Regions from separate parts of the Actinorectispora metalli genome, predicted to be linked through region 3. Evidence: riboswitches for the same ligand, from Rfam matches in the RefSeq annotation. Region 3 holds a riboswitch; each other region holds the start of a gene.
What was found. A riboswitch is a leader RNA that binds a small molecule or an ion and turns the genes downstream of it on or off. The one in region 3 is predicted to bind cobalamin.

Region 1 (4,985 bases), 2.4 Mb from region 3:
ACCTGGTAGGCGGAGACGCGGCGTTCGAAGAAGTTCGTGAGCTCCTGGACGTCTTGGAGCTCCATGAAGGCGAACGGGTTGTGCGCACCGTAAGCGGGCGGCATCCCCAGACGGCGCAGCCGTTGGTCCGCTACGTAGCGCAGGTAGTCGTGCATATCGGTGGAGTTCATGCCGGGCAGCCCGTCGCCGCAGACGTCGGTGGCGAACTGGAGCTCCGCGGCCACCGCCTCGTCCAGCATGCGGGTGACCTCAGCGGTGAGCTGGTCGTCGAACAGCTCCGGTTCCTCGACGCGGACGGTGTCGACCACGCTGAACGCGAAGTTCATGTGCATGGACTCGTCGCGAAACACCCAGTTCGTGCCGGTGGCCAGGCCTTGCAGCAGGCCGCGCGAGCGCAGCCAGTACACGTAGGCGAAGGCGCCGTAAAAGAACAGCCCCTCGATGCAGGCGGCGAAGCAGATCAGGTTGAGCAGGAACGCCCGCCGGTCGGCCTTGGTGCGCAGTTCGGCCACGTTGTCGATGGAGTCGATCCAGCGGAAGCAGAACTCGCCCTTGTGCCGGATCGAAGGGATGTGCTCGATCGCGGCGAAGGCCTGCACGCGCTCCTCGTGGTCGGGCAGATAGGTGTCCAGCAGCGTCAGATAGAACTGGACGTGCACGGCCTCCTCGAACAGCTGGCGCGAGAGGTATAGCCGCGCCTCGGGGGCGTTGATGTGCTTGTACAGGTTGAGCACCAGGTTGTTCGCCACGATCGAGTCGCCGGTGGCGAAGAACGCCACCAGCCGCTTGACCAGGTGGTGCTCATTGGGGGTGAGCTTGGCCAGATCGGCGACGTCGGAGGCCAGGTCCACCTCCTCCACCGTCCAGGTGTTGCGGATGGCGTTGCGGTACTGCTCGTAGAAGTCCGGGTACCGCATCGGCCGCAGGGTCAGGTCCATGCCGGGGTCGAGCAGCATCGTGTTGGTCACTGGCAGGCCTCGCAGATCTCGGGATTCTCAAGGGAGCAGGCGACGGCGGCCGTATCGGCAGGCTCGGCGGTCACGGTGGTGAGCGCGATCCGGGTGGCCGGGCGGGAACGCAGGTAGTAGGTGGTCTTCAGACCGGCCCGCCAGGCGTAGGCGTACATCGAGGAGAGCTTGCCGATGGTCGGCGCGGCCATGAACAGGTTCAGCGACTGGCTCTGGTCGATGAACGGCATCCGCGCCGCGGCCAGGTCGATGAGCGACTTCTGCGGCAGCTCCCATGCGGTGCGGAACAGCCGCCGGGTGTCCTCCGGCAGGAACGCCAGCGCCTGCACGGAACCGTCGGCCTGCTTCAGCGCATCCCGGGTAGCGCGGTTCCAGCGGCCCTGCCGCTTCAGTTCGGCGACCAGCCAGGGGTTGATCTGGAGGAACTCCCCGGACAGCGTTTCGCGTTTGAACGCGTTGGACACCACCGGCTCGACGCATTCCGAGCAGCCCGCGATGGAGGCGATGGTGGCGGTGGGCGCGATGGCGATCAGCAGCGAGTTGCGCAGCCCGTGCGCGGCGACCCGCTCCCGCAGCGCCGTCCAGCGGTCGGGCTGGGTGATCGACGCGCCCGCGAAGTGGTCGACGTGCAGGGTGCCGCGGGCGGCCCTGGTGTCGGCGTAGTTCGGGTGGGCACCCAGGGTTTCCGCCAGCTCGCAGGAGGTCTCGTAGGCGGCGAGCGCGATCTCCTCGGCGATGCGGGTGGACAGCGTCAGCGCCTCCGGCGAGTCGAACGGCAGCCGCAGCGCGAACAGGACATCCGCCAGCCCCATCACGCCAAGGCCCACCGGACGCCACTGCCGGTTGCTGCCCGACGCGGCCTGCGTCGGGTAGTAGGAGAGGTCGATCGTGCGGTCCAGGAACGTCACCGCGGTGCGCACGGTGTCGGACAGCCGCGCGAAGTCCACGCCGTCGGCGGTCAGGTGCGCGGCGAGGTTGACCGAGCCGAGGTTGCACACGGCGGTGGCCTCGTCGCTGGTCACCTCCAGGATCTCGGTGCACAGGTTGGACAGGTGCACCACGTTGCCGGGCAACGCGGTCTGGTTGCACGCGCGGTTGGACGCGTCCTTGAAGGTCATCCAGCCGTTCCCGGTCTGCGCCAGCGTCTTCATCATGCGGCCGTACAGGCTGCGCGCGGGCACCTGGCGGACGGCGATATCGCGGCCCTCGGCTGCGCGGTAGGCGCGGTCGAACTCCTCGCCCCACAGGTCCACCAGCTCGGGGGTGTCCTTGGGGTCGAACAGCGACCACTGGCCGTCGGCTTCGACGCGGCGCATGAACTCGTCGCAGACCCACATCGCGAGGTTCAGGTTGTGGGTGCGGCGGGCCTCGTCGCCGGTGTTGTCCCGAAGCTCGAGGAACTCCTCGACATCGGCGTGCCAGGGCTCGAGGTAGACGCAGGCCGCGCCCTTGCGGCGGCCGCCCTGGTTCACCGCGGCCACCGAGGAGTCCAACGTGCGCAGCCACGGCACGATGCCGTTGGAGCGGCCGTTGGTGCCGCGGATCAGCGAACCGCGGGAGCGCACCCGGCTCCAGGAGATGCCGATGCCGCCCGCGTACTTGGACAGCCGGGCCACCTCCCCGTAGCGCTGGTAGATCGCCTCCAGTTCGTCGCGCGGCGAGTCCAGCAGGAAGCAGGAGGACAGCTGGGGGCGCCGGGTCCCGGCGTTGAACAGCGTCGGTGAGCTGGGCAGATAAGCCAGCCTGCTGAGCAGGTCGTACAACCGGGCCGCCTCCGCGACCGTCTCGGACAGGCCTGCCGCGACCCGCAGCAGGAAGTGCTGCGGGGCCTCCAGCACCTGCCGGGTCTCCGGGTGACGCAGCAGGTACCGGTCGTAGACGGTGCGCAGCCCGAAGTACTCGAAGCGGTCGTCGGCCTCGACGCGGACCAGGTCGCACAGCGCGGCGGCGTTGTCGGCGACGAAACGGGCGGTGTGGTCGGCGATGAGGCCCTCGGCGTGCGCGGCGGCGACCGAGGACGGGAAGTCCACCGCGCCGCCGTCGGCGGCCTCCTGGCGGATCAGGCCCGCCAGCAGCCGGGCGGCGAGTTTGGAGTACTGCGGGTCCTCGCCGATCAGGTCGGCCGCGGCGCGCACCGCGAGCTCGGTCGACTCGCGGCGGCCGGTGTGCGGGGTGCGGCCCCTGCGGACCGCGTCGACCACCCGGTCGACGTCCACATCGGACAGATCGGCGGCGTGCGCGGCGATGTCGCCGGTGAGCACGTCGAGATCGGAAACCCCGGGTGCCGCGATGGCATCCGTGACGGTCACTGCTCTCTCCTCGCGAGCTAGACGAAAGCCCGGGGCGCGAGGAGCACAACGGCTGATGAGGGCGCGACAAAACCCCAGCCGTCGCGGGTTTTCCCTCGAAACCCAGGACACGCGCACGCACCTCGCGTGCGCACCGTCGGCAGGTCTTCGGACTCGCGGGCACGTGCCGGTCGGCCGACCGGCACTTCCTACTGACCGTCGCTTCCCGTGTCGCTCACACAGTGCTTCGTTGACGGCGGTCGTTCCCGCTCACCGCTGCGGGGCAGTCCCGGTTTCGCACCGGGTTCCCTGTTGGAGAGCTGTCGCTCCTTGCCTCGCCCGGTCTGGCTGACCGGGCGAACCAACGGCAAGGGTGATCATACATATAGTGGCGCCAGAAAATCTGACCACTACCTGTTGGGTGTGTCGCGCTCCAAACGGCTCGTGATCAGCCAGTCACGCCTTGCAGACTGGGCAGGTAGCCGTGCCGCTGTCCGGCCGCGTTGGGGTGGTAGGACTCGTTGCGGTTGGTGAGGCTGAGGGTGTTGATCCAGGCGGGCGAGCCGCAGACGCCGTGGTGGTCGAACACCCAGCGGGTGTCCACGAACCGCACGCCGCTCGCGGCGGCCTGCTCCTGCATGACGGCGGCGAGCGTGTCGGCGCCGCGGTTGAGCATGGCTCGTTTGGCCGCGCTCAGCGTGGCGGCGCAGCCGTTGGATGGCGTGAACAGCCTCGGGTAGCCCAGCACCACCACATGGGCGTTCGGGGCCCGGCCCTTGACCTCGGCGAAGAGCCGGTTCAGGTTGCCGCGCAACGGACCGCGGGCATTCGCCTCGCCTTGGGCGACCGCCTGCTCGCAGGCGGCCTCGCTCTGTAGGTGGCAGGTGGTCAGCACGTCGACGAAGCCGATGTCGTTGCCGCCCGCGGTCATCGTGACCAGGTCGGTGCCGCCGTTGAGCGCACCGAGTTGGCCCGCGACGACCTCGCCGGTGGTGGCGCCGGAACAGGCGGCGAAGGAGAACGAGCCCACCTGGTGCATGTCCTTCCACAGCACGGGATACGCCTTGGGGCTGCGGGCGCAGCCTCCTCCGCTGTACGGGCCGCCGGTGCCGACGCCGGAGGAGTAGGAGTCGCCAAGTGCCACGTAGTCGATCGGGGCCTTGGCCGCGGCGGCGGGAGTGACGGCTGCCGCGAGTGTGATCAGGACGGCGACGAGTAGTCGATGAGCGCGCACGGAAGCCTCCGGGAAAGGCGGGAATTCGGGCGGAACGCCCTTAAAGGGCTACCATGTTGATCATGCCTCGGCCGCGCCAAGCACCCGATTTCATCCGGTGGGGGACCACCCGGTGAGTTTCTTGTACAACGCGTTGGACACCGGCTCGCCGTCGTCCACCACGTTGTAGATCCCGCTCGGCACGGTCAATGCCGCCACGAGTGCCTGCCCGACGGCGTCGATGTGCAGACAGGACACCAGATCCGTCCGCGCGGTGTTCGTTCCCGACCCGTACAGCAGGCCGAAACGCAGCACGACACCGTTGCGGCCGTCACTGGCGAAACGCTCGGTCTCGGCCTCAGCGGCCAGCGCGGAACGCAGGTGGTCGGCGACGGCGCGGACCGGGGTGCGCTCGTCGGCGGGCTCGCCGGGCGGGTAGATGAAGACGATGCTCGGCTGCACGTAGGTCAGCACGCCGTTGTCCAGCGCCGCGTCCACCAGCAGCCGGGACGCCTT
Region 2 (4,985 bases), 3.3 Mb from region 3:
GCAGGCCCGCGCCCACGGGGCGACGTTCGTCGACTTCGCCCCGGTGACCGTCGGACACGACACCTGCGCGCCGATCGGCACCCGGTATCTGGAGGGTCTGGTCCCGTCGGTCCAGCCGACCGCCCCACTGCACCCGACGGCAGAAGGTTTGGCGGCCTTCGGCGCAGCGGTCGTCCGGGTCTTCGGGTCCACCACCAGCAGCTCGTCCGACGTCGCGCGCCAAGCCTCGGTGAAGTCGTGTACCACCCGGTCCCGGGTCGCCCGCTGCGCCTGCGCGCGGGCGTGCGGCACCCGTTCCGCCTTCGTCGCCGGGCCGGGCCGGGCTACCCGCACCGAGATCAGGTACTCACACGGCAGGCGGAACGGCAGCGTCGGCGAATCGTGCTCCCTCTCCCGCGCCAACAGGGACTCGTCCGGCTCCTTGATCTCCACGTCGTCCGGTGCCCGCCACGCCAGGTACTGCGCCACCAGCCGGGGATGGTGCGTGCCGCTCGTGACCCGCCGCCCGTGCATCCGCAGCACACCCGGATCGACACCCGGTTGATCCACCAACCGCCACCGACGTCGTCGCGGCCCCACCGGTGAGCGGCGGTCACGAGATCGAAGCGGCCCACGCATGGAACAGATCACTCTGGAGATCGGGCGAACTCGTCTGCGCCCCAGGCGAGATCGCCACTTACCTGCCTTGGGCCTGCTGGCGGTTGTCGGCGCCGCAGTGTGCGCAGTCCTGATCATCGCCCTTGCCGGCTGGTTGCACGGTGCCATTGGCAATGGCCGCCTCTGCGGCTGCCCTTCTGACGCCGGACGAAGCCGGGTTGCTGGGCTTGTTTTAGCTGCCTCGACGGATCGAGTGCCCGTGGCCTCAAGTCCGGCGTCTCATGGGCGCACGGTGTCTTTGTGGCGGCGTAGCCAGTCGAGGTAAACGGGGCTTCGGCGCACGGCCGCCTGGTACACGTTCTCCGCCGATCGGATCAGGCGTGCCGCATGGGCATCGAGTGGGTTGTCCTGCCGCCATACCAGCGCGTGACGCAACCACAATGGAGCGTGCTCCAGCGGCACGACGGTGATGCCCGGGGTGTGGCGGAAGGTCGCCTGGCCCACTCCGATCGCGTGTGCGTGCCTGACCAGATCGGTCATTCCGCCCAACTCTGCTTCGAGCCGTAGCCGGGGGACGAAGCCTGCCGCGGCGCAGATTTGCGCGAAGTACTCGCGGAAGCGGTTGTCATCGGGTGGACGCAGCACCCAGTCCGCACCGGCAAGATCGGCGAGGGCCACCTGGGTGGCTCTGGCGGCAGGGTGATCGTCGGCGACAAGCACGAACATCGGTTCCGTCACCACGGTGTGCCTGGTGAGGCCGGCCCGCAGCGGGAGTTCGAAGCCAGGAAACTCGGTCAGGGCGGCAAGGTCCAACCGACCCGCCCCAACCAGGTTGATCAGCGTGCTGTTCGATTTCTCGGTGCGCATGTTGACTTCGACGCCGGGTACGAGCTCGCGCAGATGAGGCAGCAGGCCGGCAGCGAACGGGCTCTCCGCCGCGCCATAGCGAACCAGGCGCGAGCTCACGCCTCGCTGGCACGATGCCGTGTTGATCTCATCCAGCACAGGTAGCACGACATTCGCCCTGGCGAGTAGGTAGCGGCCGAGCTCGGTGGGCCGGGCTCCCTTGCGATCGCGGATGAACAATTCCCCGCCGAGGGCCTGCTCCAGCCGGTGGAGTTGACGGGAAAGCGCGGGTTGCGGCAAACCGAGAGCGGCCGCTGCTTTCGTGAGGCTGCCCTCGTCGGCAATGGCGCGAACCACCCGCAGGTGTCGTCCCTCGACTTCCATACCGTGAGGGTATGGGAAATAGGCAGTTGTTGTACTTCAATCGGTCCTAAATCCTACTCACAGGGCATGAGTCGGTGCCGGTATCCCTGTAAGTAAAGGAATCGTTAACGTGAAAAGCAATGCATCGTTGGTATCCAGACTGGTTGCGCTGGTGGCCACTGTGGCCGCGGCAGTCGGGGTGACCATCGCGGCCGCGGCGTCGTCCGCCGCGGCCGAGCCGCAGGCGGGGTTCCGCCATGTGGCCACCGGCCTGTGTGCCAGCACCTACAACACGTTTGGCTCATTGTTGCTGGACACCTGCGACGAGCACTCACCGAACCAGGCCCTCGGCTACAACGAGAGCACCAAGCGCATCACCCTCGGATCCACGATGTGCCTCGATACGCTTCTCTCACCCGATCAGAGTGACAACGTCATCTTCCAACACTGCTCCGGCCTTCAGGGCGACCGCGGAGTGTGGCACCGTGGCGACGGCACCTTCGCCGTGGAGCACGACGGTCGGCGGTACTACCTCTGCGGAACGCAGCACGGAAAGCATCTGAGCGTGGAAACAAGCATGACCGCGAACTGCAAGTGGAACACGAACTGAGCACACTGCCAACGGCGGAGACAACGCATTGCTAGCAGCCGCATAGCAATTCAGCTTGTTCGGCAACCTCAATTCCCATTTGAGGTTGCCGAACAATATATTCCTATCGCGCACACCCCGATCACCGTCAACCAGGAAATCTCAACGTTCGGCGATCAGCCGTCGAGGAGTCGATGTCGTCGATGGCGAGGTCGGGTCTTAGGCGATGCACGCGGGGCCGCAAGCGGTCGGCGAAAGACTCCCCGGAGACCTCCGCCCGCGCCTCCGCCACCAGCATCGGGTGCACGGGCTGATACTCGGTGCGGGGCCGCCCGAAATACCCGACTGGACACCTGGCCCCGCAGAGCACCGGTCAACCGGACCTGCTGTCCGGCCTGGTTTCGCACAGAGGCGAGAGCGGCAGTGATAGCCCGATTCGCCGCAGTTCGCCAGTACCGTCGGGTCGGGCCAACACCAGCTCCTCGGGTCGTTCCAACACGCCGGCGACTCCGATGACCACCGCGTCGACCGCCATGGTGTGCCGAGCCTTCACCGCATCACAAATTTCCAGAGCTGGTCATCTGCCCTGAAGTTGGGGTTCGACCAAGCTCAGATGAGACCTAGTGAGATGTACTTCCCATCATCTACATGTGGGGCACCGTCATGCGCTCCTGTGCGCGCGGTGTGGTGACTTGCTCGGCCGCGATGCGAGCACCGGTGACCCATCCGGCATCGTACGGTGACCTTGGCGGGCTAGTGGATTGCTACGGTCGGAGGGCCGCGGTGATCGGGAAGCCGGTGTGAGTCCGGCGCGGTCCTCGCCACTGTAATCGGGGAGCACCCCTCGTCTGCGCCACTGCCCAGTATTTCCAGTGCCGGGTGGGAAGGCCGAGGGAGCGTTGATCCGGGAGTCAGGAGACCGGCCGCGGCGACATGCAACCGTTCCACGAGAGATGGAAGAAGGTTTGATCGCCATGACGTCGCCTGCTCTCAGTCGACAGCCCGCGATTTCCGTTCCGATCTGGGCCTACCTCCTCGCCGTTGTCGGGCTGGTGGTGGCCTACCTGGCGCTGCAGGAAAACGGGCTGCTGCTCGCGGCCAACGCCCAGGTGCTGCACGAGTTCTTCCACGACGGCAGGCACGCGCTCGCCGTTCCGTGTCACTGACGGGACGCCACATGACAGACAAGACGCTGTCCTTTGGCGCCCTTTTCCGCAGCACGCTGCTCGGTGGTCTGGCCGCCGGGTTGGTGGCCGCGCTGGTCTCGCTGCTGGTCGTCGAGGTGCCGATCCGCAAGGCGCTGGCCATCGAGGAGGCCCGTGCCGGGGCGGGTCACTCCCATGCGGAGGCCGGGGCGGGCCATTCGCATGCGGAGGAGTTGGTGTCCCGGCCGATGCAGATCGTCGGCGGGATGCTCGCGGTGCTGATCGTGGCGCTGGTGCTCGGCGCGGTCTTCGCCGTCGCCTTCGCGCTGCTCAGGACCGGGCTGCCGGGCCGGACCGACTTCGGTCACAGCGTGGCCCTCGCGACCGCGGGCTTCGTGGCGGTGGCGCTCCTCCCCATGATCAAGTACCCCGCCAATCCGCCCGCCGTCGGTGATCCGGAGACAGTCGACCAGCGAACGCTGTTCTATTTGGCGTTCATGGCCGCGAGCGTCGCCGTGGCACTGTTGGCGCTCGCACTGCATCGCAGGCTGCCCACCACCTGGCAGGAGTCCCTGCGCGCGACCGTGACCGCGGTCGTCACCGTGGCCGCGTACGCACTGCTGATCATCGTGTTCCCGGCGAGCCCGGACACGATTCCATCGGACGTGCCCGCGGCGGTGATCTGGGAATTCCGCCTCGCCTCACTGGCGGAACTGGCCGCACTCTGGGCCACCCTCGGACTGGTCTCCGGCCTACTTCTGGAACGAGCGACCGGCACCCGCTCGGATTCGGCCAGTGCGAGGTCCGTGGCCGCGCTCTGATCCGACAGCGGACCGAAGTCGTGCGGCCGTCGACCATCGACGCCGCACGGCTTCGGTCTTTCGGGGTCGCGGCGGCAGGCCGCGCGCCTCCCTCGCTCGGCGCACAAGCGCTGGACGAAGGACTTGACCTCGGTGTTGCCCTGCGTGGTCTTGGTCTGGCCCAAGTCCCTGTGCACCAACATTCCGCGGAACTGGGCATGATGCCGCAGGTTGAACCACTCCACTTCGGTCGCGAAAACCAGCGGCTCGGCGACCCGCGTTCTTAGGCCACGATCGCGGGATAGAAGGGTTCTGCTGGGGCGCCTTGGGCTACGTCTTCGCGGGCCAGGGTGATGCGGCGGACGGCTTCGGTGAGTTGGTCCGGCGCCGCGGTGTAGGGCAGGCGGAGGAAGCGTTCCAGGGTGCCGCCGAGGCCGAAGCGGGGGCCGGGGACAAGGCGGACGCCGTGGGCGCTCGCGGCCCGGACCAGCGCGGTGCTGATCGGGGCATCCAGTTCCACCCAGAGGGAAGCGCCGCCGGGTGGTACCGCGAAGCGCCAGTCGGGGAGGGCCGCGCGCAGGGCCGTGGTCAGTGCGTCGCGGCGTTCACACAGTGCCTTCCTGCGCAGCCCCAGCAGATCATCGG
Region 3 (4,985 bases):
CGGAACGAGCGCACCGTCTCGGTGCCAGACCGCGACCCGTCGACCCAGCTCAGGTACCGCCGCGCCGACCGGGCGACGGCGTCTTTGGCGTCGGCGGCGATGGTCCGGCCGGGCCACCCGCCGTGGACACGGGTGAACTCGTACGGCTCGACCCGGCCCGCGACGACCCGCACATCGCGTTCGGGCAGCGGCAGGAAGCCGGGGTAGTTGCGCATGAACGACACGTGCGCGAGGTCGGGCCCCACGGTCATGGTGTCGCCGACGAGCAGCCTGCCGCCGTGCCGCGCCCAATGCGCGACGGCGCTGCCCTCGAAGTGGCCGCCGCACTGCACGAGCGTGATCCCCGGCAGCACCTCGAGGGTGTCCGACCAGAACTTCACCGCGGAATCGGGACGCGCCACCCAGTCCCGGTCGGCCTCGGCGAGGTGGATCGGCGCGCCGCCGAAGGCCCGGCTCCACTCGACCTGAACGCCGTAGAAGTGCGGGTGGCTGATCGCGATGGCCGCGATGCCGCCGAGTTCCGCGATCCGTTCGATGCCCGCTTGGTCGATGAACCCGACGCAGTCCCACAGCAGGTTGCCTTCTGGCGTGCGGACCAGCAGCGCACGCTGCCCGATCGCGACGGGGGCCGTCACCGCGACCTCGTACAGGTCCGGTTCCAACTCGGTGATCCGCGTCCGGTGGCCCGCCGCGGCGAGCTCACCCAGGGTCGTCCAACCCTGGGCGCCGGGCGGCGGCGACTGGCGTTCGTCGGCGCAGATCGCGCAGCCGGTGGGCGGCTGTTCGGACTCGGCGTACTGCACACCGCACGCGGTACAGATCCAAGGCGTCATGGCTGGCTCCTTCAGCAGGGAAGCGCTGTCGCCAGGCAGTCTCAAACCTCAACCGGACTGGAGGTCAAGCCGTCCGCTGCCGCCACGCCAGACATCCCCCGCCCGCCCGGGGGCACGGCCCTTCTCGAGCCTATCGGCGCGCCAAACACCGCGGAGGCCGGAAAGCCGAAGTTGTGGATAGCCAGGGCGGCTGTGGACAACACGCCGGGGGCGCGCGGTTCCGCGCCGGGCTGTTTCGCCGGATCTGGTAAAAGCGATCTCCGGCGCCGTCCGCCTGAGGCCGCGCGTCCGCCCCCGAGTCGGTGCTGTCGCCGAGCCGATGATTGTCCGCCCGAGCCGGTGCCAGTTGGCCCGAGACGGTCGTTCCCAGTCCAGGGACCGTCGCCGTCCGGCGCGGGACGTCACAGAATCGACCATCGGCGGGTTCGGCCCGACTACGATGAGCCGACGAATCGGCGGGGCGCGAGGAACCCGGTGGGAATCCGGGGTGGTCGCGCCACTGTGACCGGGGAGCGCACGACCCAACCCATGACCACCGCGGGCGCGGGAAGGTCGGGGGAGTGCGCGTCGATCCGGGAGCCAGGAGACTCGGCTCCGCCGAAGACCTCGACGAACGGGGCGCGAAACCCCGAGGAGGGACCTGGAGTGAGCGCGCGCATCCTGCTCCTGTCCACTGCGGACACCGATCTGCTCGCCGCCAAGGCATCCGGGGGTGACTACCGGGTCGCCAACCCCGCGCGGGTGCAGCCCGAGGCGGTGGCGGAACTGCTGACCGGCGTGGACATCGCGGTGGTCCGCCTCCTCGGCGGCCGCCGCGCCTGGGAGGGCGGGCTGGACGCGGTGCTCGCCGCGGGCATCCCCACCGTCTGCCTCGGCGGCGAGGCCACCCCCGACGCCGAGCTCATGGCCGCCTCCACGGTGCCCGCGGGCGTCGCCGCGGAGGCGCTGGCTTACCTGGTCGAGGGCGGCCCGGCCAACCTCGGCGAACTGGCGCGCTTCCTGTCCGACACGGTGCTGCTCACCGGCGAGGGCTTCGCGCCGCCGGAGAAGACCGCCCAGTTCGGCGTGCACGGCGACCGCGCGGCGGACGCCGCCCGCCCCACCGTGGGCATCGTCTTCTACCGGGCCCACGAACTGGCGGGCAACACCGCGTTCGTGGACGGGCTCGCCGAGGCCATCGAGGCGGCGGGCGGCAACGCGCGGCCGGTGTTCTGCGGTTCGCTGCGCGGGCTCGGCGAGGCCGACAGCGAGGGGCTCCGGCAGCTCCTGACGGGCTGCGACGCGATCATCGCCACCGTGCTCGCCGCGGGCGGCGCGGTCGCCGCCGACGCCAGCGCCGGGGGCGACGAGGACTCCTGGGACGCGGGCGCCCTCGCCGAACTCGACGTTCCCGTATTGCAGGGCCTGTGCCTGACCAGCCCCCGCGCGACCTGGGCGGACTCCGACGCCGCGCTGACCCCGATGGACGCCGCCATGCAGGTCGCGATCCCGGAGTTCGACGGCAGGCTCATCGGGGTGCCGTTCTCGTTCAAGGAGACCGGCGCCGACGACATCCCCGTCTACGTGCCCGACCCCGAGCGCGCCGCCCGGCTCGCGGGTACCGCCGTGAAGCTGGCCAGGCTGCGGCACGTGCCCAACGCCGAGAAGAAGCTGGCCGTGGTGCTGTCGTCCTATCCGACCAAGCACTCCCGCGTAGGCAACGCCGTCGGCCTGGACACCCCAGCCTCGGCGGTGGTGTTGTTCCACCGGCTGGCGGCGGCGGGCTACGACCTCGGCGGCCTCGATCCGTCCACACTGGACGGGGACACGCTGATCCACCGGCTCATCGCCGCGGGCGGTCACGATGTGGAGTGGCTGACCGAGGAGCAGTTGCAGCAGGCCAAGGTGCGGGTGCCGCTGGCCCGCTACCGCGAGTGGTTCGACCGGCTGCCCGACGCGCTGCGCGAGCCGATGCTGGCGCACTGGGGGCAGCCACCGGGGCAGCTGTACACCGACGGCGACAGCATCTGCGTCGCGTCGCTGTGCTTCGGCAACGTGGTGCTGATCATCCAGCCGCCGCGCGGGTTCGGCGAGAACCCGGTCGCGATCTACCACGACCCCGACCTGCCGCCCTCGCACCACTACCTGGCCGCCTACCGCTGGCTGGAGGAGGACTTCGGCGCGCATGCCGTGCTGCACCTCGGCAAGCACGGCACCCTGGAGTGGCTGCCCGGCAAGGGCGTCGGCCTCGCCCAGGACTGCCCGCCCGACGCGGTGCTCGGCGACCTGCCGCTGGTCTACCCGTTCATCGTCAACGACCCCGGCGAGGGCACCCAGGCCAAGCGCCGCGCGCACGCGGTGATCGTGGACCACATGATCCCGCCGATGGCCCGCGCCGACACCTACGGCGACATGGCCAAACTCGAGCAGCTGCTGGACGAGTACGCCACCGTGCAGGCGCTGGACCCGGCGAAGCTGCCCACGCTGCGTGCCCAGATCTGGACGCTGATCACCTCCGCGCAGCTGCACCGCGACCTGCACCAGGACGAGGCGCCCGACGAGGAGTCCTTCGACGACTTCCTGCTGCACGTCGACGGCTATCTGTGCGAGATCAAGGACGTGCAGATCCGCGACGGCCTGCACATCCTCGGCCGCGTCCCCGAGGGCGAGGAGCTGGTCAACGACGTGCTCGCCGTGCTGCGCGCCCGGCAGGTCTTCGGCGGCACCGTCGGCGCCCTGCCCGGCCTGCGCGGCGCGCTGGCCGACCACTACGGACTGGACGAGGAGAAGCTGCTCGCCGAGCCCGCAACGCCCGTGACCATCCCGGACACAATGACCTCCCTTGTGGACGGACCGGCGGTCACCGCCTCCGACGCGGTGGACCTGCTGGAGGCGCTGGCGCGCAAGCTGGTGCTGGGCACCGCGGTACTGGACTGGGACGCGGGACGGCTGCCCGCCGTGGTCGCCGAGGTGCTCGGCGAGGACGTGCCCGAGGTGTTGCGGGTGCTGCGGTTCGCCTGCACCGAACTGGTGCCGAGGCTGCGCCGCACCAGCGATGAGATCGACAACGTGCTGCGTGCCCTGGACGGGCGGTTCATCCAGCCAGGGCCGTCCGGGTCGCCCACCCGCGGCCTGGTGTCGGTGCTGCCCACCGGCCGCAACTTCTACTCCGTCGACCCCAAGGCGATCCCCACCCGCAACGCCTTCGACGTGGGCAGCGCGTTGGCCGACTCGCTGCTGGCCCGGCACCGCGAGGACACCGGAAGCTGGCCGCGCAGCGTCGGCCTCACCGTGTGGGGCACCTCGGCCATGCGCACCCAGGGCGATGACATCGCCGAGATCCTGTGGCTGATCGGCTGCCGCCCCGTCTGGGACGACGCCTCCCGCCGCGTCACCGACTTCGAGGTTGTCGGCCTCGGCGAGTTGGGCAGGCCGCGCATCGACGTGGTGCTGCGCATCTCCGGCTTCTTCCGCGACGCCTTCCCGCACGTGGTGTCCCTGGTGGACCGCGCCATCACCACGGTCGCGAAGCTGGACGAGCCCGACGAGGACAACCACCTCGCCGCGCACTACCGCGCCGACCTCGCCGCGCACGGCGACGACCGCCGGGCGTCCACCCGCATCTTCGGCTCCAAGCCCGGTGCCTACGGCGCGGGCCTGCTGCCGCTGATCGACTCCCGCAACTGGCGCACCGACGCCGATCTCGCCGAGGTGTACGCGACCTGGGGCGGCTACGCCTACGGCAAGGGTCTGGACGGGCGCGAGGCGCGGGCGGACATGGAGAGCGCGTACCGGCGGATCCAGGTGGCGGCCAAGAACGTCGACACCCGCGAGCACGACATCGCCGACTCCGACGACTACTTCCAGTACCACGGCGGCATGGTCGCCATGGTCCGCTCGCTGACCGGCGAGAACCCCGCCGCCTACGTCGGTGACTCCGCGGTGCCGCACGCGGTGAAGACCCGCAGCCTCGGCGAGGAGACCCGCCGCGTGTTCCGCGCCCGCGTGGTCAACCCGCGCTGGATTTCCGCCATGCAGCGCCACGGCTACAAGGGCGCCTTCGAGTTGGCCGCCACCGTGGACTACCTGTTCGGCTTCGACGCCACCGCCGGCGTCGTGGACGACTGGATGTACGCCAAACTCGCCGAGTCCTATGTGTTCGACGCCGAGGTC
Region 4 (4,985 bases), 2.1 Mb from region 3:
GTGAGCACCACCGCGATGCGCCGGGCCCGCTCGGCGGGGCTCAGCCCGTCCAGGGGCTCCCCGGTCAGCAGCGCCCGGCCGCCCAGCGGTCGCTGCAACCCGGCCACCGTGCGCAGCAGCGTCGACTTCCCGGTTCCGTTGGGGCCCAACAGCACGGTGAGCCGCCCGCCGGGCGCCTCCGCGTGCAGGTCGGCCAGCACGGTGCGGCCGGGGTAGCCGACGCCGAGCCCGTCCAGCCGCAGGCTCATGTGACCGCCCCCGCCGCGAGCCGCTTGCTGCGCAGCAGCACGGTGACCACGATCGGCGCGCCCAGCAGCGCGGTGACCACGTTCAGCGGCAGCACCGCACCCCCACCGGGCAGCGCGACGGCGATCGAGCAGGCCAGCGCGATCACCGAGCCCATCAGCAGCGTGGTGGGCACCAGCACCCGGTGGTCGGAGGTGCCGACGGCGATCCTCGCCAGGTGCGGCACGGCGATGCCGAGGAAGGCGACCGGCCCGCAGAACGCGGTCACCGCCCCGGCCAGCAGCGACGAGCTGACCAGCGTCAGCGCCCTTGCCCCGCGCACCGGCAGGCCCATCGTGCGGGCGTAGCTCTCGCCGAGCAGCAAGGCGTTCAGCGGTTTGACCATGAGCAGCCCGATCAGCAGCCCGGCCGCCACCGTCGGCGCGAACACGGCCAGGTCGGACCAGGTGTTTCCGGCGAAGCTGCCCAGCCCCCAGGCCAGGAACTGCTGGGCCCGTTCGGGATTGGTCAGGTTCAGCAGCAGGCTGACCACGGCGCTGGTGGCCGCGCCCACCATCACCCCGATCACCAGCAGCGTCACCGCCGAGCGCACCCAGCGGGAGAGCACCAGCACCCCCGCGAGCACGACACCAGCGCCGAGCGAGGCGGCCAGCACCATGCCGATCCGGCTGGTCGGCGCGAGTCCCGCCGTGAACATGCCGCCGACGCTGACGGTGCCCATGATCGCCAGCGCCACGCCGAGGCTCGCCCCGGCGCTGACCCCCAGCACGTATGGCTCGGCCAGCGCGTTGCGGAACAGGGTCTGCAACTGTAGGCCCGCGACGCCCAGTCCAGCGCCCGCCAGCGCGGCGGTGATCGCCTTGGGCAGCCGGACCGTGCCGATCACGACCTCCCAGCGCGGATCGTGCGTCGGCAGGCCGAACAGCACCCGCACCGTCTCGTCCACCGGGACCGAGACCGAGCCGATCGCGGTGGCCAGTACCAGTCCGATGCCGGTGGCCAGCAGCAGTCCCAGCAGCGTCAGCCTGCGCCGCAGCCGGGTACCGGCAGGCAGGCCGTTGGTCACGGCCGCGGCACCGGGCGGTAGAAGGCGAATTCGTGTCCCGGCGACAGCTCGGGGTGCAGGATGGCGACCAGGTCGCCGAGCACGAGGTCGGGCCTGGTGACGCCGCGCTCGTAGTAGTCGGTGCCGCCCGAGGGCGTGGTGACCTTGGCGTTGGTCCACACCGCACCGGACTTCACGGCGGCCAACTCGGCGTAGCGGCCGTCCTCGGCGATGGCGTCGGCGGTGGTGGCCCAGGTGCGGTCGACCAGCCAGACCGGGGCGGCGCCCGCGGCGGCGAAGACCGTCTCGAAGTCCAGCTTCAGGCTGGCCGTCTCCGGCCGGTCCGCCCACGGGTAGCTGCCGCCCGCGTCGGCCAGCAGCGTGCCGAGGAAGCTGCCGCCCGCAGGCGCGACCCAGGTGCCCTGGAGCATCACGCCGGGGAGCACGGGCGTCTTCTGCGCGCCTTTGGCCTTGGCCGCGGTGCTGTTGTAGTCGCGTTCGATGCGGTCGAAGGTCTCCCGCGCCGTGGCCTCCGAGCCGGTCAGCGCCGCCATGGCCTTGAGCCACTCGGCGCGGCCCAGCGGGGTGGCCTCCAGCCATTCGGCGTTGGGCAGCACGGGGATGCCCGCGTTGCGCAGCGCGCCGTAGCCGGGGTCGTCGAAGCCGCCGGTCATCAGCAGGTCGGGCTTGGCCGCGATCACCTTCTCGGCGTCCAGCTGGTTGGCGGGCGCGTACTCGGCGACCTTGCCCGCGGCGATGCGTTCCCGCACGGCGGGCGAGATCACGAAGCTCGCGCTGGACACGCCGGTCAGCACGTCTACCTTGTCCAACTCGGCCAGCAGCGGGAGGTGGGTGGTGGAGGCGGAGAAGAGGCTGCGGATCGGCGTCTGCACGACCGGGGCGTTCGCCAACTCGGCGGGCAGCGTCGGCTTGGGCGCACCGCAGCGCAGCAGCACGTAGGACTCCGGCTTTCCGCCGGGGTAGGGCTGGTTGACGGTCAGCACCTGGTAGCTGCGGTGGTAGCTGAGGCTGAGGTTGCGGGCATGCCGAAGCTCGGACTTGACCGGGAAGTAGTCGGTCGAGGCATCGAAGGAGGTGATGCAGTCCTGGCCGTTGACCGGTGCGGGCGCGCCTGCGCCGCCCGTGCAGGCGGTCGAGCCGATCAGCACCGCCGCGGCCAGAGCCGCGAGACGCCCCAAGGGTGCCGACATGGTTGCCGCCCTCTCTCGGGGAAGTCCGCCCCGATGTCCGTGGTGAGGAGGCGAGTGGCTCCAGTCTCCTGGCTGCCGGATCGACACGTTCCCGGCCTTCCCATCCCCTCGAGGGGACAGTGGCTGTCGGTGGGTTCGTTCCCCGGTCACAGTGGCGGCACCGCGCCGGATTCACACCGGCTTCCTGGTTGCCATCGCCTGCTTTCATCATCGCATCCCGCTGCGGCGGTAATGCGAAACGGGTAATGCGCGACGCGGTCGAAAGCCCACCAGACCGGACACAAATTGATCACAACAAGATCACAATGTGTATTGGGCGCGACCGTTTGGGCGCGTCGCACAGATCACTTCAGGGTGAGCGCTGGACAACGCAGGAGAGGCCGCCGAGTCGCCTACGCCCAGGCGACTCAGGCAAAACCGCAGGTGAGGCGGGTTCTTCTCTACCGAGACCCGCGCTGTGCCCCCGGACGGATTCGAACCGTCACTTGGACCCTTTTAAGGGGCCTGCCTCTACCGATTGGGCTACGGGGGCGGAGCGCAGCCTAGAGGCTCAAGCCCGCCGAACGGGAGCGAACGCGAAAAATCGCCCCAGCCGGACCAGTGGGAAGGAGTCCATTCGACCGCGGGCGTAACCGCCGACGCCTCGGCGTTACGCCATTCCAGCGCCTGAAGATAATTACGAACTGCGCCCGTCCAACGCTCAGCTTATGTGACTTGTTTCACGAAGTTGTTCGAACTTCGTGGCGACCCAGTCATGCAGCAGGTCGGAGACGTCGGTCCGGTCGGCGCGGTGCTCGAACCAGCGCCAGTCGCAGTTCACGTTCACCTCGAGGAAGACCGGCTTGCCGTCCACGACGAGCAGGTCGAAGGCCGCGACCGACAGCCGCCAGCGCTTGGCCAGCCCGAGTAACTGCTCCCCGAGGAACGGGGGCACCTCGGTGGGTTCGACGCTCACCGCGTCCGGGTCGACCCAGAGCTGGGCCGGATCGTGCTTGACCACCCGGTAGGCGAACAGCTCCTCGCCGATGACGAACACCCTGAGCTCGCCGTCGGACTTCAGGTACTGCTGCACGATGACCGGTGCGGGTTCCGGCGTCTCACTCGCCCTGCGGGCGTCCAGAGGCCGGGGAAACAGGCCCTGTAGCGAGCCGGGCTTGGGTTCGAGCAGGTGGTGGCCGATGGTTTTGACGATGCACCGCCCGCCGCCCGGCCTGCTCCGCCCCGGCCGGGTGGTGACGGCGGTGCGGGGCACGTCCAGTCCGGCCGCGGCGGCGTCGGAAAGCTGGGTGAGCCGGTCCAGGGTGCTGCTCGGCTGGTTGGGGTTGACCTGGGCCCAGTCGGTGCGGCCCGCCAGCCAGTTGACCACCGCCCGCCACTGGTCGATGGCGTAGGCACCGTTCATCGTGCGAGGGTCGACCGGGATGGCGGTGACGTCGAAGTGGCGCCGCCACACCAGCAGCGGCCGCAACAGCCTGCGGTCCAGCTCGAGGATGGGCGCGTCGGTGTAGATCGTGAGATCGAGGTCGAGGCACCGGTCGGCATCGATGCGGGCCATCCTGATGCCGCGCTCGGCCAGCGCGAGGGAGAGCTCGTTCATCTCCATATCGGCCGCCCTGGACAGCACCAGGACGCAGGGCAGCGGATTGCCGCTGGGGTCATCGCCCGACAGGCCCTGCCGGTGCACCTCCTCCTGGAAGTCCAGGCAGGTGTCGGCGGCGCGGAAGAAGTAGTCCTGGCCCTGCAACAGCAGCGGCACGGACTTGGAATTGCTCCCCTGACGCGACGGATCGGGCGGGTGCGGGCCGTCCTCCCGCTCCCGCCCGATCTCAGTCATCAGTCATCCTTCTTGCGAAAGATCTTCTGTGCTCGGGCATACTCTGCCGCGAAGTCGGCGAGCTGACCGTCCTTGAGCTCGCCCTTGCGGATCCGAGCAGCCATTTCCTCGATGGACACCGGGTTCACCTCGTCTCCCCAGCGCTCTCACGCTTTCAGGTGATGATCCCCTATTGCGTCAGACTACGGTAACAGAGCGTCAGAGAACGCATAGCCTGAGGTCATAGGTGAGACAGGTTTTTGTGACCAATTCGACACCTTTGAAGAATATTCGCATCGAATGGCCTAATGCTTTGTGACCACTGAGAGCGACGCTGACCCGCAACCGCCAAGTGGGCTACCCAGAGCCTACTACTCTGTGTAGTCCATCTTTGAGCTCTCAAACACTTCGGTCAGCTGGCAGCGGCCCGGGCGAAGTCCGCCTTGGGGTCGTTGATCTGGCCCAGCGCCACGACCTCGCGCTGGAACAGCAGCGCCAGCATCCAGTCCATCACGATGCGGAACTTGCGGTTGAAGGTCGGCATCCGGCTCACGTGGTAGGCGCGGTGCAACAGCCAGGCCGGGAAGCCCTTGATCTTGATACCGAAGATCTCCGCGACACCCTTGTACAGCCCGAGGCTGGCCACCGAACCCGCGTAGGCGTGCTTGTA

Region 1: another riboswitch for cobalamin. It lies ahead of ACU6XJ_RS07205 (ribonucleoside-diphosphate reductase subunit alpha); the one in region 3 lies ahead of cobN (cobaltochelatase subunit CobN).
Region 2: another riboswitch for cobalamin. It lies ahead of ACU6XJ_RS02900 (CbtB domain-containing protein); the one in region 3 lies ahead of cobN (cobaltochelatase subunit CobN).
Region 4: another riboswitch for cobalamin. It lies ahead of ACU6XJ_RS08395 (ABC transporter substrate-binding protein); the one in region 3 lies ahead of cobN (cobaltochelatase subunit CobN).

The regions. Positions count from the first base shown of each region.
Region 1 is NZ_JBREYE010000001.1:1,569,500-1,574,484, forward strand. Features, by position in the region: gene ACU6XJ_RS07200 (ribonucleotide-diphosphate reductase subunit beta) at 1-968, opposite strand, end outside; gene ACU6XJ_RS07205 (ribonucleoside-diphosphate reductase subunit alpha) at 965-3,277, opposite strand; cobalamin riboswitch at 3,399-3,637, opposite strand; gene ACU6XJ_RS07210 (SGNH/GDSL hydrolase family protein) at 3,705-4,490, opposite strand; gene ACU6XJ_RS07215 (NAD-dependent epimerase/dehydratase family protein) at 4,581-4,985, opposite strand, start outside.
Region 2 is NZ_JBREYE010000001.1:633,117-638,101, forward strand. Features, by position in the region: gene ACU6XJ_RS02885 (SGNH/GDSL hydrolase family protein) at 1-544, shown strand, start outside; gene ACU6XJ_RS02890 (LysR family transcriptional regulator) at 877-1,827, opposite strand; gene ACU6XJ_RS02895 (hypothetical protein) at 2,006-2,416, shown strand; cobalamin riboswitch at 3,146-3,337, shown strand; gene ACU6XJ_RS02900 (CbtB domain-containing protein) at 3,370-3,561, shown strand; gene ACU6XJ_RS02905 (CbtA family protein) at 3,573-4,361, shown strand; gene yczR (MocR-like transcription factor YczR) at 4,624-4,985, opposite strand, start outside.
Region 3 is NZ_JBREYE010000001.1:3,933,477-3,938,461, forward strand. Features, by position in the region: gene ACU6XJ_RS18545 (MBL fold metallo-hydrolase) at 1-833, opposite strand, end outside; cobalamin riboswitch at 1,298-1,423, shown strand; gene cobN (cobaltochelatase subunit CobN) at 1,479-4,985, shown strand, end outside.
Region 4 is NZ_JBREYE010000001.1:1,829,751-1,834,735, forward strand. Features, by position in the region: gene ACU6XJ_RS08385 (ABC transporter ATP-binding protein) at 1-248, opposite strand, end outside; gene ACU6XJ_RS08390 (FecCD family ABC transporter permease) at 245-1,312, opposite strand; gene ACU6XJ_RS08395 (ABC transporter substrate-binding protein) at 1,309-2,502, opposite strand; cobalamin riboswitch at 2,551-2,747, opposite strand; tRNA gene ACU6XJ_RS08400 (tRNA-Leu) at 2,961-3,034, opposite strand; gene ACU6XJ_RS08405 (ATP-grasp domain-containing protein) at 3,203-4,336, opposite strand; gene ACU6XJ_RS08410 (NAD(P)/FAD-dependent oxidoreductase) at 4,728-4,985, opposite strand, start outside.